2 regions of the Rhodoglobus vestalii genome follow, and region 2 is predicted to be linked to the other one. Evidence: riboswitches for the same ligand, from Rfam matches in the RefSeq annotation. Region 2 holds a riboswitch; the other holds the start of a gene.

Region 1 (8,030 bases), 150 kb from region 2:
CACCGACCCCCCGGCCAGCTCGATCGTCGGAATATCGAGCGGCACAATCTGGCAGCTCTGCTCAATGACCGAACGCTGCGCGGCCGTCAAACTCTTGAGCGCACGACTCGACAGCGCCAAAACGCGACCGTTCGAACCCTTCAGTTCCAAAGCGTTGCCCGCAAAATTGGCGATCTGGTCGGCGGTGAGATCGATCAGGGTGCGGCCAGGCGCGGTCAAGCGCTCAGCAATCTCCATGCGACGATCACCGGAGGCAATCAGGTCGAGCCCGATCATCGCAAAGTCGGTTGCGATGCACATCATCACATTGGTGTGATAGATCGGCACGCCATGGCTGTCGCGCGCCTCAAACATCATCGGCTCGTAGCCAAATGACGCGCAAAAGCGTTCGAGAGCGAGCGGGTTGGCGCGGTGAGATTCCGCCGCATACGCCACACGGTTGGTGTGGTCGATGACCATTGCCCCGGTGCCCTCAAGGTAGATGCCGTCGTGCTCAAGCCCCGAATAGTCGACAACATCCTGCACCCGAAAATCGTGCTTCAGCATCTCGATTACATCGGTGCGACGCTCCGTGCGCCGGTTTGGTGCATACATCGGATACACGGCAACGCGCCCGCCGCTGTGCGTCGAAAACCAGTTGTTCGGGAACACGCTGTCAGGGCGAGTGCTCTCGGTGTCATCAAACACGTGGATGCTGACGCCAGCGTCGCGCAACGTTTCTGCCACCATCGTCGACTCGTCGTACGCGGCGCGAGCAATCTCATCCGGGGTGCGGGTGGGATCGGTCGACTGGAAGGCGTTGTCACTGGCGGTCTGACCATTCGGCGTGAACAGATGGGGTCGGATCAGTACGGCGGCCGAGGGGGCCTGAACGCTCACCGGCGACCTACGCGAGCAGCGCGGGTGCGCGCGACACGAGCGAGAACAGGTCCTTGGGGTCGGCTGGGTCGGCAATCAGATCAAGGTCGGTGGCATAGTCGGTGCCACGAACCGCGTCAAATACGTAGCGCAATGCCGAGAAGTCTTCGATCGCAAAACCCACCGAGTCGAAGAGGGTGACTTCGTCGACCGACGTGCGGCCTGCGGCGCGCCCGGCGAGCACCTCCCAGAGTTCGGTGATGGGGGAGTCGGCCTCAAGCTGCTGAATCTCACCCTCGATACGGGTCTGCTCGGGAAACTCAACGAACACGGTCGAGTTGCGAACGATGTCGGCTTCGAGCTCCGTTTTGCCGGGGCAGTCTCCACCGATCGCGTTGAGGTGCATTCCGGGTTCGATCATGCCGGTGGTCAGAATCTTCGCGTTTGCCTTGTCTGCGGTACAGGTGGTGACGATGTCGGCGCCAGCAACGGCATCCGCGGCCGAGGTCGCGCGCACAACCTCGAAACCGAGCGGCTCAACGTTACGGATGAACTTGTCGAGAGCGGCAGGATCGGTGTCCCACGCCCGCAGCCGCGTAATACCGAGGCCAGCACGGAATCCGAGAGCCTGAAACTCCGACTGGGTTCCGGTGCCGATGAGGGCGAGCACCTTCGAGTCTGGGCGGGCGAGTGCACGGGCAGCAAGCACCGAGGTCGCGGCGGTGCGGAGTGCCGTCAGCAGTGTCATCTCCGACAGGAAGGTGGGGTAACCGTTGTCGACGCGTGCGAGCATGCCGAGAGCGGTGACGGTCTGAAAACCGTTGCCGGGGTTAGAGGGGTGGCCGTTGACGTACTTAAAGGCATACGTTTCGCCATCGCTCGTGGGCATGAGTTCAATTACTCCCTCAGCGGAGTGAGCCGCAACCCGAGGGGTCTTGTCGAACTGGGGCCACTTGGCATAATCCTGCTCAAGGTAGCCCACGATGCCCATAATGATGGGCTCAATTCCGGTGTCAGAAATCCAGCGTCGCATGTTGTTGACGTCCACGTAGTTGACCATGGTCACTCCTCTCGTTGCAGTATTACTACTCCCCACGCTACGAATGTGCACTATGCACTCACAACACCCAATAGACGCGATTTTTAGCCAGCGACTGTGCATAATTGAGAGCACCGCTGTACACTTTGTGCATGGCTCAATTGGATGATCTGGACCGCCGCCTTCTCGCCGCACTCCGGGCCGATGGCCGCGAGTCTGTAGCGAGCCTAGCGCGCCGCCTCGACGTCACCCGAGCCACTGTCACCAGTCGCATCGACCGCCTCGTCAGCGGCGGAACGGTGCTCGGTTTTTCGGTGCGCGTTCGCGAAGATCGTGACCCCTCGATCATTCGGGCCATCTCCTTTATCGAGGTGGAGGGGAGGTCAACGGATGCCGTGATTCGCAAGCTGCGAGGCTTGCCAGAGATCCACGCACTTCACACCACCAACGGCGCCTGGGATCTCGTGGCCGACATCCGCACTGACAGTCTCAGCAACTTTGATCGAGTCCTCGCCCGCATGCGCAACGTCGACGGCGTAGTTAATAGTGAGACCAGCCTGCTGCTCAGTTCGGCCATGCTGTAGGCCGATACACCCCGCTCATTGCTATGCTGAGCTAATAACTGAACATCGGGCCGCAACACGATGCGGGAGAGCCGAGCATCCGGTGTCATCATGACTCCGAGCACGGCACCGAAGGAGCAAGCCTCCCCGCCAATCTCTCAGGTTCATGTACCGCATCGCACTGGCCACTCTGGAAAGAGAATCTCGAAACATCAGGAGGTTCCGCCGACGGTGAAAGCGCACTAGCTTAAAAGTGCGTGAAGCTCTCAGGCTCATCACAGAGGGGGAGTTCTATTCACCAGCCATGTGCCAGGAGAACTCCGTGATCGATGCAACAACGCCTGCAGCTTCCCCCGCTGACGCCGCAGCGACAGCCGCAGCAACATCCACCGCCGCAGCAATATCCACCGCCGCAGCAATATCCACCGCCGCAGTGACCGCGACCCCGCCCTCCGCGATGAGGTATTCGCCACTTCACGGCATTCATGAACAGCTTGGGGCCGCGTTCACCGATTTTGCCGGCTGGATGATGCCGGTGCGCTACAGCTCCGACCTCGCCGAGCACCATGCGGTTCGCACGGCCGCGGGAATCTTCGACATCTCGCACATGGCCGAAATCCATGTGCGTGGAGCGGATGCCGGCGCCTACCTCGACTTCGCACTTGCCGGCAAGCTTTCGGCGATGGCTCTCGCGCAAGCCAAGTACAGCCTGATCCTGAATGAGACAGGCGGAATCATCGACGATCTCGTCGCCTACCGCCTCGCCGACGATCACTTCTTAGTGGTCGCGAACGCTGGCAACCGATTCGCGGCGGCGACAGCGCTCAGCGAACGCGCTAAAGGCTTTGATGTCACGGTCACCGACGAGAGTGACGACTACGCGCTCATCGCGGTGCAGGGGCCGGTATCGCGCGCCATTCTCGAAGCAACCGCGGGGCTCGGTGACTTCGCCACCCCGCTTGATGAACTCAAGTACTACCGTGAAACCGCCGCCACTTTCATCGGGCACGACCTCATCATCGCGCGCACCGGCTACACCGGCGAAGATGGTTTCGAACTCTACATTCAGGTGGATGCCGCCGCCGACCTTTGGGCGGCGCTCACCGTTGCCGGCGAACCCCTCGGTCTCGTGCCTGCCGGTCTCGCCTGTCGAGACACTCTGCGACTCGAGGCGGGCATGCCGCTGTACGGTCACGAGCTGGGCCTCACAACGTTCCCGGTGCAAGCCGGTCTGGGTCGCGTTGTTGCTCTCAGCAAGGAGGGTGACTTTGTCGGTCGTGCCGCAATAGAGGCGGGTCCGGATGCTGGTGCTCGCGTTCTCGTCGGACTCGCCGCCGAGGGTCGCCGCGCCGGTCGCGCGGACTACGCCATCTATCACGGTGACACCGAGGTGGGAGTGATCACTTCTGGCGCGCTGTCTCCCACGCTGGGTCACCCGATTGCTATGGCGTACGTCGACGCTGATGTCAGTGACGTCGGCACCGAACTCCACCTTGATGTGCGGGGCAGTCGCATTGCTGCATCCGTCATTTCCCTACCCTTCTACAAGAGAGAGGCCTGATCATGGCTGAGAAGAGCGAACTGCAGTACACCGCCGAGCACGAGTGGGTGCTTGTTGAGGGAAACATTGCGACTATCGGAATCACCGATTATGCGGCAGAAAAACTCGGCGACATCGTTTTCGTTGAGCTGCCCAGAGTGGGCGACACGGTCACTGCCGGAAAACTTGTTGGTGAGATCGAGTCCACCAAATCGGTGGGCGAGCTCTTCGCCCCCGTCGCTGGCACGGTCGTTGAGGCCAATGATGCTGTCGCTGGCAGCCCCGAACTCGTCAACAGCGATCCCTTTGGTGAGGGTTGGCTCGTAAAAATCGAGTTTTCCGATCTCCCGTCGATGCTCAGCCTCGACGAATACACCACACTGACAGGCGAGTAATGACAAACCCCATCATCAGCGACACCTTCGCCGATCGTCATATCGGCACAGATGCTGCCGCCCAAGCGAGCATGCTGGCCGCCGTCGGCTACGACAGCCTCGAGTCGCTCGTGGATGCCGCGGTTCCGCCGGCCATTCACCAGACTCCGGTCGAGAATTCCACGATCCCCGCTCCCGCCTCGGAGCGTGAGGCGCTCGCCGAACTGCGCGCCCTCGCCGGCGCGAACAAGGTTCGTCGCAGCATGATCGGTCTTGGCTATTACGACACCATCACGCCGGCCGTCATCAAGCGCAATGTGCTTGAGAACCCGAGCTGGTACACCGCCTACACGCCGTACCAGCCAGAGATTTCGCAGGGCCGCCTCGAGGCTCTGATCAACTTCCAGACAATGGTTGCCGACCTTGCTGGTATGACCACCACCAACGCATCAATGCTCGATGAGGGCACGTCGTCGGTCGAGGGAATGCTGCTGGCGCGTCGGGCCTCCCGGGTCGAGTCGAACGTTTTCATTGTGGATGCCGACACCCTTCCCCAAACCAAGGCTCTGCTCGTGAACCGTGCGGAGGCTGTAGGGATCGAGCTTGTTGAGCTTGACCTGGCGACAATCGGTGCGAGCCCTGAGCTGCCCGCGTGCTTCGGTGCGCTCATCCAGTACCCGGGTGCGTCGGGTCGCGTCTGGGATTCCAGCGAGATCATCGCTGCCGTCAAGGCGCACGGCGGTCTCGCGATTGTGGCGGCCGACCTTCTCTCGCTCACCATTCTGACGTCACCCGGCGAGCTCGGCGCAGACGTTGCTGTCGGAACCACGCAGCGCTTCGGAGTGCCGATGGGCTTCGGCGGGCCACACGCCGGCTACATGTCGGTGCGCAAAGGCCTCGAACGACAACTGCCCGGCCGCCTCGTTGGGGTGTCTCAGGATGCCGCCGGCGACCCCGCCTACCGTCTTTCCTTGCAGGCTCGTGAGCAGCACATTCGCCGCGAGAAGGCGACCTCCAATATCTGTACCGCCCAGGTGCTGCTCGCGGTCATGGCCGGAATGTATGCCGTCTACCACGGTCCGCAGGGCCTGAAGCGGATCGCCCAGCGTATCCACTACGACACCGCCGAGTTCGCTTCCCGCTTGCGTGCTGCCGGCTACACCATCGAGAATGAGACCTTCTTCGACACCCTGTCGGTCACGAAGACTGGCCAGGCACACGCGATTGCGGCCAAGGCGCTAGAGAGCGATATCCTGCTCTATGTGGTGGATGCTGACACCGTGCGTTTGAGCTTTGACGAAGTCTCGACGCAGCCCTCCGAGGGTATCTTCGCCGCGCAGAAGCACGACCTGGCGAAAGCCTTTGGACTGGATGCCGGCTTCGCGTACTTGCCCGACGACGACAGTATTCCGGCCGACCTCGAGCGCACGAGCGAATACCTCACGCACCCCGTGTTCAACACGCACCGCTCGGAGACGAGCATGATGCGCTACCTCAAGTACCTCGCCGACAAGGATTACGCGCTCGACCGCGGCATGATCCCGCTGGGCTCCTGCACGATGAAACTGAACGCGGCGACCGAGATGGAAGCGGTGACGTGGCCAGAATTTGGCAACATCCACCCCTTCGCCCCGGCAGAGGATGTCGCCGGTTACCTTGTCATGATTTCGCACCTCGAATCATGGCTGGCTGAGGTCACGGGCTACGACACCACGTCGCTGCAGCCCAACGCCGGAAGCCAGGGTGAGCTTGCGGGGCTCCTCGCGATTCGTGGCTACCACCGCTCTCGCGGAGATCACGAGCGCACCATCTGCCTCATCCCGTCGAGCGCGCACGGCACGAACGCTGCCAGCGCAGTGCTCGCGGGTATGCGCGTTGTCGTCGTTGCGTGCGACGAACTCGGCAACGTTGACCTCGGTGATTTGCGGGCGAAGATCGCGGAGCATGCGACCGAAATCGCCGCCCTCATGATCACGTACCCCTCGACTCATGGGGTGTACGAGCACGAAGTGCGCGAAATCACGCAGGCCGTGCACGATGCTGGTGGCCAGGTCTATGTTGATGGTGCCAACCTCAACGCCCTGCTCGGCTATGCGCGGTTCGGTGACTTTGGCGGAGACGTCAGCCACCTCAACCTGCACAAAACTTTCTGCATCCCGCACGGTGGCGGTGGGCCCGGAGTCGGGCCTGTCGTCGCGAAGGCGCATTTGGCAGAGTTCCTGCCGGGGCACCCGATGGCTCAGAGCCGACAGCATCCCGCATTCGACATGCAGACCGGTGAGGCGGGCCCCTACGTGCATTCCGGCGGAGCGGTCAGCGCTGCGCCCTACGGAAGCGCGAGCATCCTCCCCATCACCTGGGCCTACGTGCGCATGATGGGATCGGCGGGCCTCAAAGCTGCGACCGGTGCTGCGGTGCTCGCCGCTAACTACGTTGCCGTGCGCCTGCGTGAGCACTACCCCGTGCTCTATGCGGGAGACAACGGACTGGTGGCTCACGAGTGCGTTCTCGACCTGCGACCGCTCAAGGAAGCCACCGGAATCGATAACAACGACGTGGCGAAGCGCCTCATCGATTACGGTTTTCATGCGCCCACCATGTCGTTCCCGGTGTCGGGCACGCTCATGGTGGAGCCCACCGAGAGTGAAGACCTCGCCGAGCTCGATCGTTTCATCGACGCAATGATTGCGATCAAGGATGAAGCGGATGCCGTTGCCGCCGGAACGTGGCCCGCTGACGACAATCCGCTCGTCAATGCCCCGCACACGGCGCAGTCGGCGATCGCGAGCGACTGGCCGCACGCGTACTCGCGCGAACAGGCCGTCTACCCTCTGCGTTCACTCGTTTCGGGCAAGTATTGGCCACCGGTGCGTCGAGTCGACAACGCCTACGGCGACCGCAACCTGGTGTGCTCGTGCCCGCCGATTGAGGCGTTCGCGCACTAGGTGGTGCTTTCGGTGCGTGGGCCAATAATGTCGGGGAAGGTTGCGGCCGCCCATCCGTAGCCCACAAAAATTGCGGCATCGATGAGCGTGTGCGCGATCACGAGCGGGAGCACCCGACCGTATCGGGTGTAAAGCCAACCAAAGAGCACCCCCATCGCAATGTTGCCGATGAATGCGCCGATGCCCTGATAAAGGTGATAGGTGCCGCGCAGGAGGGCGGTTGAGATGATGATCTGCCACCGACCCCACCCCAGATCGCCGAGTCGCGCGTAAAGGTAGCCGATCACGATCACTTCTTCGGTGACGCCAGCGCGCAGTGCAGATAACAGCAGCACGGGTACGGTCCACCAGTACTGATCAAGCGCTGCCGGCACCACGTTCACGGTGAGCCCGAGGTTGCGCCCAACGAGGTAGACAACGATGCCGGGAATGCCGATTGCGAGTGCAAGGGCGATGCCGCTGAGGCTGTCGCGGCCCGGACGGGTGAAGTCGATTCCGAGGCGTGCCAGTCGCGGTCGTGTTGTGCGCCACAGCAGAAACGCGACGAGCGCCACCGGGGCAAGATCGAAGCTGATGCCCAGCACTTGATAGATCAGGTCGAATGTGGGCCGCGAGCTCAGCGATGCGTTTAGGGTCGCAGTCTGCTGGGACAGCGGTTCACTGCGCGTGAGGCGATTGGTTATCGACACGACCGAATATATTGCGGATGCC
Region 2 (8,030 bases):
CGGCCGACTCCGTTTGGATTCTTTTCAGAGGCTGATCACGACGCTGGGTTCCACTAGCGTGTAGGGGTGACCGAATACACTCTCGCCGACGATCTGTCTCTTGCTCTCGCACTTGCCGCAGACGCTGATCTCATCTCACTCGATCGCTTCACCGCTCTCGACCTCGAAGTCACCACCAAGCCGGACCGCACTCCGGTAACGGATGCCGACAAGGCTGTTGAGCGCGGCATCCGTGCGGGAATTGCGGCTGCGCGTCCCGGTGATTCCATTCTGGGCGAGGAGTTTGGCGAGGCAGGAAATTCGCGGCGCCAGTGGATCATCGATCCCATCGACGGGACCTCAAACTTTCTGCGTGGCGTTCCCATCTGGGGCACTCTCATTGCTTTGGCAATTGATGGTGTGCCACAGGTCGGCGTTGTCAGTTCGCCCGCCCTCGGCAAGCGTTGGTGGGCGGCCACCGGCCACGGTGCATTCGCTCAGGCTCACGGTGCAGAGCCGCACCCTATCAGCGTAAGTAAGGTCAGTAGCCTTGAGTCTGCATCCATAAGCTACAACAGTCTGTCAGGGTGGGATCAAGCAGGCCGTCTTGATGCGGCGGTGGCTCTCACCCGCGCGACGTGGCGTTCGCGCGCGATCGGTGACATGTGGGCGTATATGTTGTTGGCTGAGGGAGCATTGGATGTCGTTGGCGAATTCGATCTGCAGCCTTACGATCTGGCGGCGTTGATCCCGATTGTGTGTGAGGCCGGAGGAAGCTTCACGTCAGTTGAGGGCGAGGTAGGGCCCTGGCACGGAAGCGCGTTGGCCACCAACGGAGTACTTCATGACGAAGTGTTGAATTTTTTGAATTCTCACTAAAATTTCCTCCCGACATTTCTGCGAATACGCTGAGAACAGCAGGCTGGGCGGTAAAAATTGTCGCTAGATTTCACGAAAGTTATCGACTGTGCTGAGCCGCATGAGGGCGAGATTTTGTACATCGCTTTCGATCCCTCCGGAGAACAAATCACGGGTTCACTCGCTGGGGCAGCCAAGTAGCGATCACCTGTGTCGCACCCGCTAGCCTGATAGATCGTTAGGGAATGGTGCATAGACTTCGAACATAGAGCAGGAGTAACTAGTGAAGATTGAGTTTTCGGGGTCAGGTAATCACATGTTGGCGGCGAACCTCGAGTTGCCCGCCGGTACACCTGCGGCTTTCGCGCTATTCGCTCACTGCTTCACGTGTTCGAAGGATTCGTTCGCGGCATCCCGCATCTCAAAAGCGCTCGTTAACTACAGGATTGCGGTGCTGAGGTTCGATTTCACCGGCCTCGGGGGCTCCGATGGCGACTTCTCGAACACTAACTTCAGTTCGAATGTCGAGGATGTTGTCGCGGCCACTGAGTACCTGCGCGACAACCACCGCGCTCCCACTCTGCTCATCGGGCACTCGCTCGGTGGGGCTGCCATTCTTGCCGCAGCCCACCAGGTTCCCTCCGCACGTGCTCTCGTGACAATCGGCAGCCCAAGCGATCCGTCGCACGTCGCCAACCTATTTGGTGGGACCACCGCTACGATCGTGCGCGAGGGCGAAGCACAGGTTCATCTTGGTGGGCGCGATTTCACAATCCGCAAACAGTTGCTCGACGATATTGCCGCGCAATCCCAGTCGGGGCGACTTCGAGATTTGGATGCCGCACTTCTTGTCGTGCATTCACCCAGTGACCAGATTGTCGGCATCGATAACGCGCGCGAGATTTTCGACGCTGCCACACACCCAAAGTCCTTCATCGCCCTCGACGGTGCAGACCATATGCTCAGCAATCGAGGCGACGCCGAGTTTGCCGCCAGCGTTATTGCGGCTTGGGGCGCACGCTATGCTTTCGGCCCGTCGGCGCCACGCTCGACAGCCACCGCGAGTGCGGCATCCGTCACGAGCGATGGAAAATCTGTTGTCGTCGCTGAGAGCGGCCCGGCACGCTACGAGCAACGGGTCTTCGCTTCGGGCCATGAGTTCGCCGCAGACGAGCCGGCACCCCTCAGCGAGAATCATGGGCCGGCGCCCTACGATTTTGTTCTCGCGGGGCTCGGTAGTTGTACCTCAATCACGGTACGCATGTATGCCAATCGCAAGAAGATTCCCCTCGATGGGCTCAGCGTGCGGTTGACTCGAGAGCGGATTGATGCTGCCGAGTGCGATCACTGTTCTTCTTCGGAGGGCATGGTTGAGCACATCACGCGTGAACTCGCTCTCGACGGCGACCTCTCCGATCAACAGCGCGAGTCGCTGCTCGCCATCGCCAACAGGTGTCCCGTGCACCTCACGCTAGAGGGTGAAATCTCAATTTCGACGAGAGTCACAATGGCGGGCGGGTAGCCCAAGCGGCCTCCGAGCGTTAGGCTTATTAGGTAAGCCTAACTTCTTGAGCGAAATGAGCCGGCGGGATCGCCAACCAACCATGACTATTGAACGCGAAACCGTCAAACATCCCCCCGCTGTGCGCCACGTCACAGTGAGCGCGATCACTCGCCCCACCGCTTCCATCACGCGGATCACTCTGAGCGGTGATGAGCTTGCTGGATTCGTGAGCAGCGGTCCAGCAGATCACATCAAGGTCTTCCTCCCTGACCCCGAAACAGGCAATCTATCAGCGCCCGTTGTGACGGAAGATGGGGTGAAAAAATCTAAAACGGGCGTGACAATTTCGCGCTATTACACTCCATTGGGCTTCCGTAGTCACACCGACCATCACGAACTCGACATCGATTTTGTCGTTCATGGCGATGACGGTCCAGCGTCCGCGTGGGCTGCTCGAGCCGCTGTTGGCGATGCGCTCGCGATCGCGGGACCGCGTGGTTCACGCCTCCTTCCCCAGGGGGCGACCCACGTCATCCTTATCGCCGATGAGACCGCTTTACCTGCGTGCTCTCGCTGGATCGACATGCTCCCCACTTCGGTACACATCTCAGCGCTATTCGATGTTGCCGACGAAAGCGTCAAGGACTATTTCAGCGTGGAACAGCACGCTCGGATCACTGCTGAATGGCTGTACCGCCGCGATGGTCTCGGGCAGTTGGACAGCGCGCTGCGCTCTCTTGGTTCGATCGAAGAATCGACCTTTGTTTTCCTCGCTGGTGAAGCGGGCACCCTTGTGTCACTACGCCGCTACCTGCGTCGCGAGCTGGGGCTGCCCAAGCAGCAGGTTTCCATCGACGGGTATTGGCGCCGTGGCGTTGTCGACGCTGACCACCATGCCCCGATCGACCCCAACGACCCCGAGGACTAGCGTGCGAAGCTCTGCGGTTCAGCGCAGTCGGTCGAGAAACTAGCGTCTTCCCAGCACCCGAAAATTAGAGGCTGGTGCCTGCTGGCCGAAGTGTATGCTGAAAGAACAAATGAATAGCCGTCATACCGCTGCGGGAGAGTCCTTCCGATCGATGGTTGGCGCCGTAGGAGCAAACCCTCTCCGGGAATCTCTCAGGCACCAGTACCGCAGCGGATAGGCAACTCTGAAAAGCAGTCGGCCCTGCCCGACTCGCCGGCGGGGCAACGCAACGCCACAAGCGTGCGGAAACTCTCAGGCCCAATACAGAGCGGAGAGGACTCAACGACACCCGCACGATGATGTGTGGTGAAGAAATGGAGTCACCGTGCCAATTCGCAATCTGACGCCCAGAACTGAAGTACCAACCCCTTCCCTCGAAGAGGTGCCGCTGAGCAGCTTCGATCTCTTCACCGTCGGAATCGGTCCCTCCAGTTCCCACACGGTCGGCCCCATGCGCGCTGCCGCATCATTCGCAGCCGATCTCGCCGGACACGGGATGCTCAACTCCGTCGCCACTCTCGGCGTGCGGCTCTACGGCTCTCTCGCTGCCACGGGTGCCGGTCACGGCACCATGAGCGCAGTGCTCATTGGGTTGGAGGGCAAGCTTCCCGACCAGGTTCTTCCCGCGGAAATGGAGACGACCCTCGAGCGTATTGAGAATTCAGGAGTGCTGCAGCTTGCCGGCAGCCGTGAAGTTCCCTTCACCGAGGGTGCGATTGCGCTGCATCCGCTCACGGTGCTTGACGGGCATCCGAACGGCATGCGTTTCGCGGCATACGACGCGGAAGGTGGCGCCGTACTTGAGGCGACGTACTTCTCAATCGGAGGCGGATTCATCTACCGCGAGGGTGACAACCGTGACGGCAGCTCGCCCACCGACGCCGCCACAGTCGCCGATCCCCTACCGTTCCGCACTGCCGCGCAGTTGCTTGCCCACTGCCGAGCGGAGGGCCTCAGTTTCAGCGGCGTGATGCTTCGCAACGAACTCGCTCGCCGCACGCAGGCTGAGGTCACCGCCGGCCTTCTGCACATCCGCGACGTCATGGACGAGTGCAAGAACAACAGTTTGGAACGCTCCGGCAACCTTCCCGGTACCCTCAACGTGCGCCGACGCGCTCCAGCTTGGCATGCCCGCCTTCGCCAGGAGGACCCCGATCGCGATCCCGCGTTTTGGCAGGAGTGGGTCAACCTCGTTGCCCTCGCTGTGAATGAAGAGAATGCCTCGGGTGGGCGAGTAGTGACCGCCCCCACCAACGGCGCCGCCGGCATTATTCCCGCCGTACTCTTCTACGCCACGCACTATGCCCCGGGCATGCACGATGCTGACCAGGCTACGAAGGATGCCGCTACCGTGCGCTTCTTGCTGGCCAGCGCTGCCGTCGGAGTGCTCTACAAGCGCATGGCGTCTATCTCTGGGGCGGAAGTCGGATGCCAGGGTGAGGTCGGGTCTGCGTCTTCGATGGCGGCGGCCGGGTTGGCCGAGATCTTGGGCGGAACCCCCGAGCAGGTTGAGAATGCCGCGGAGATCGCCATGGAACATAACCTTGGACTGACGTGCGATCCCATCGGCGGTCTCGTTCAGATCCCCTGCATCGAGCGGAACGCAATCGCGGCAGCTAAGGCAATCAATGCCGCCAAGATGGCGCTCTGGGGTGACGGTACTCACCGGGTATCTCTTGACGAGGTCATCATCACGATGGCTGAGACGGGCAAAGACATGAGTTCGCGCTACAAAGAAACGTCGATGGGTGGCCTCGCTGTCAACGTCGTGGAGTGCTAGCCCGCCGCTCGCACATAGCGCAGCAGTAGTGTTCCGTCATCGGCGCTGAGGGCGTGTGCGAGAGTCATCGCTTGGGGGCTCGCTTCCTCGGCGTCGACGATCCGCCGCGCTGAACCACCTTCCAGCCGCGGGCTCACGGTGAGACAGAGTTCATCCACGATTCCCTCGCGGATCATGGTCGCAAACAACTTCGGTCCGCCTTCGCTGTGCTGTTGCGGGTAGCCGCGCTCAGCCAGCTCTCTCTTTAGTACAACCGTGTCGACCTCGTTCTCGCCAGCAATGATCACCTCCGCGACTTCGCTCAGCCGCTCCCGGTCACCTTCGGGAGAACTCTGTGTGGTGATGACTAGCGGCCGCGCCGCGTAGGCCGCTAGCTCCTGCGGGTCAAGCGTCAGCGATCCGCTGACGAGCGCGAACGGTGGCTGGGGCGAGAGCCCATTGCGCGTGCGCCACTCGACGGCGGCATCATCGAGGGCGAGGTTACGGTACCCCTCCTGACGCACGGTTCCTGCACCCACCACGATCACGTCTGCGAGCCTGCGCAGCAGAGCGAAGACGCGGCCATCGGATTCAGTTCCCAGACCGCCCGAAACGCCCTCATGGGTGGAGGCCCCATCAATGCTGGAGACAAAGTTTGCTCGTAGCCAGGGCAGATCACGATTCCGAACCGCATAGTGAGCAAGGAGCTCTTCGTCGGTCAGCGATTGGGTTGACTGCAGGAAATGGATGTCGGATGCCGATGCCACCGGAACCTACCTTTCGTTCTCGTCAGACATGTTGTGCTTCAAGAATGCCGGCTCTCGCAACCCGAGAATCGCCTCTGCCATCCGTATCGCGGCCACGCTCTGGGCGACCTCGTGAACCCTGACGACGCGAGCTCCAAGGAGCACACACGCCACAGCTGACGCGAGCGATCCCTCGAGACGCTCCCGCTTGGCACGATCGAGTACCTCCCCGATGAAGTCCTTGTTGGACAGAGCGACGAGGGTGGGAAATCCCAGCTCGGTAATAACATCGAGCCTGCGAACAAGTTCAAGGCTGTGGAGTGTGTTCTTATTCAGGTCGTGACCGGGATCAACGAACAGGCGCGAGTCCGGCACACCGGAGTCGAGGGCTCGTTGAACGCGGGCGGCCAAAAAGTCGCGGACTTCGATCGCAACGTCGTCGTACTGCGGTCGCGCAAACTGTGTGCGTGGGCGCGCCCGTGAATGCACCAGAACGAGCGATGCTTCGCTGTCCGCGACTACCGACGCCAGGTTCGGATCGCTGAGGCCGGTGGTGTCGTTGATCACGGTGGCACCTGCCTCTATGCTACGGCGAGCCACCTCCGCGTGAAATGTGTCGACGGAGATCACGACGTCGGATTTCTCCCGCAACGCGCGAACGACCGGGATAACTCGATCAGCTTCATCGTTCACATCAAGTGGATCCCCCGGGGCAAATGGCACGCCGCCGATGTCTACCCAGTCTGCACCTTCGTCGACAGCGCGCAGGGCTGCGGCGACCGCGTCCTCCAGCGCAAAATTGGTTCCTGAATCGTAGAAAGAATCGGGCGTGCGATTGATGATCGCCATCACCGCAACCTGTTTGGAGAAGTCGAAAACCCGGTCACCGATTTGACGGTGCGGATTATGAAGCGGAGGCAGCGGGAAACTCATACCTTCTATTCTCAGCGACAACCCTGACAACCAGACCGGAAACTGGGCAGTCAGCAGCCACGGCAGCGCGATTCTTCCCGCCCTGGTTAAAGCGAAAAAGCCACACCCGGTGCATTTCAGCACTGGCTGTGGCTTTTTCACAATTGAAGTCCGGCGGTGTCCTACTCTCCCACAAGGTCCCCCTTGCAGTACCATCGGCGCAGAGAGTCTTAGCTTCCGGGTTCGGAATGTGACCGGGCGTTTCCCTCTCGCTATGGCCGCCGAAACACTATTGATTTATGTATCAGTCTGGGCCAGTTCACAACACTTGAGACTCCTCTGTTATGAGGGCCCCGAGCAGTGTGTGCTGGGCGCAGTTCCCGACCGTAAATCGGGAACCACAAAGTGGACGCGAGAATTCTTCTCATTCACCATTGGGGATCCGAGGATACCCAGTGAGGTGGGGTGTTATCAATTTATCGACTTATTAGTACTGGTCAGCTCCACAGGTCGTTAGTCCCTGCTTCCACATCCAGCCTATCAACGCAGTAGTCTAGCTGCGAGTCTCTCGGCCTAAGCCATGGAAATCTCATCTTGAAGCTGGCTTCCCGCTTAGATGCTTTCAGCGGTTATCCATTCCGAACGTAGCTAATCAGCGGTGCTCCTGGCGGAACAACTGACACACCAGAGGTTCGTCCATCCCGGTCCTCTCGTACTAGGGATAGATCTTCTCAAATTTCCTGCGCGCGCAGAGGATAGGGACCGAACTGTCTCACGACGTTCTAAACCCAGCTCGCGTACCGCTTTAATGGGCGAACAGCCCAACCCTTGGGACCTACTCCAGCCCCAGGATGCGACGAGCCGACATCGAGGTGCCAAACCATGCCGTCGATATGGACTCTTGGGCAAGATCAGCCTGTTATCCCCGAGGTACCTTTTATCCGTTGAGCGACAGCGCTTCCACAAGCCACTGCCGGATCACTAGTCCCGACTTTCGTCCCTGCTCGACTTGTCAGTCTCACAGTCAAGCTCCCTTGTGCACTTACACTCGACACCTGATTACCAACCAGGTTGAGGGAACCTTTGGGCGCCTCCGTTACTTTTTGGGAGGCAACCGCCCCAGTTAAACTACCCACCATGCACTGTCCCTGAACCGGATCACGGTTCGAAGTTAGATATCCAGAGTGACCAGAGTGGTATTTCAACAACGACTCCACCTGAACTAGCGTCCAAGCTTCACAGTCTCCCACCTATCCTACACAAGCCACACCGAACACCAATACAAAGCTATAGTAAAGGTCACGG

Evidence for each region. A riboswitch is a leader RNA that binds a small molecule or an ion and turns the genes downstream of it on or off. The one in region 2 is predicted to bind glycine.
Region 1: another riboswitch for glycine. It lies ahead of gcvT (glycine cleavage system aminomethyltransferase GcvT); the one in region 2 lies ahead of FB472_RS03065 (L-serine ammonia-lyase).

What each region holds. Positions count from the first base shown of each region.
Region 1 is NZ_VFRA01000001.1:782,457-790,486, reverse strand. Features, by position in the region: gene ctlX (citrulline utilization hydrolase CtlX) at 1-879, opposite strand, end outside; gene FB472_RS03740 (ornithine cyclodeaminase) at 887-1,918, opposite strand; gene FB472_RS03735 (Lrp/AsnC family transcriptional regulator) at 2,050-2,481, shown strand; glycine riboswitch at 2,535-2,644, shown strand; glycine riboswitch at 2,646-2,748, shown strand; gene gcvT (glycine cleavage system aminomethyltransferase GcvT) at 2,918-4,021, shown strand; gene gcvH (glycine cleavage system protein GcvH) at 4,024-4,395, shown strand; gene gcvP (aminomethyl-transferring glycine dehydrogenase) at 4,395-7,319, shown strand; gene FB472_RS03715 (CPBP family intramembrane glutamic endopeptidase) at 7,316-8,030, opposite strand, start outside.
Region 2 is NZ_VFRA01000001.1:633,609-641,638, forward strand. Features, by position in the region: gene rsgA (ribosome small subunit-dependent GTPase A) at 1-64, shown strand, start outside; gene FB472_RS03050 (inositol monophosphatase family protein) at 67-858, shown strand; gene FB472_RS03055 (bifunctional alpha/beta hydrolase/OsmC family protein) at 1,121-2,359, shown strand; gene FB472_RS03060 (siderophore-interacting protein) at 2,442-3,269, shown strand; glycine riboswitch at 3,391-3,486, shown strand; gene FB472_RS03065 (L-serine ammonia-lyase) at 3,691-5,088, shown strand; gene FB472_RS03070 (pyrimidine reductase family protein) at 5,085-5,834, opposite strand; gene folP (dihydropteroate synthase) at 5,841-6,746, opposite strand; rRNA gene rrf (5S ribosomal RNA) at 6,895-7,011, opposite strand; rRNA gene FB472_RS03085 (23S ribosomal RNA) at 7,193-8,030, opposite strand, start outside.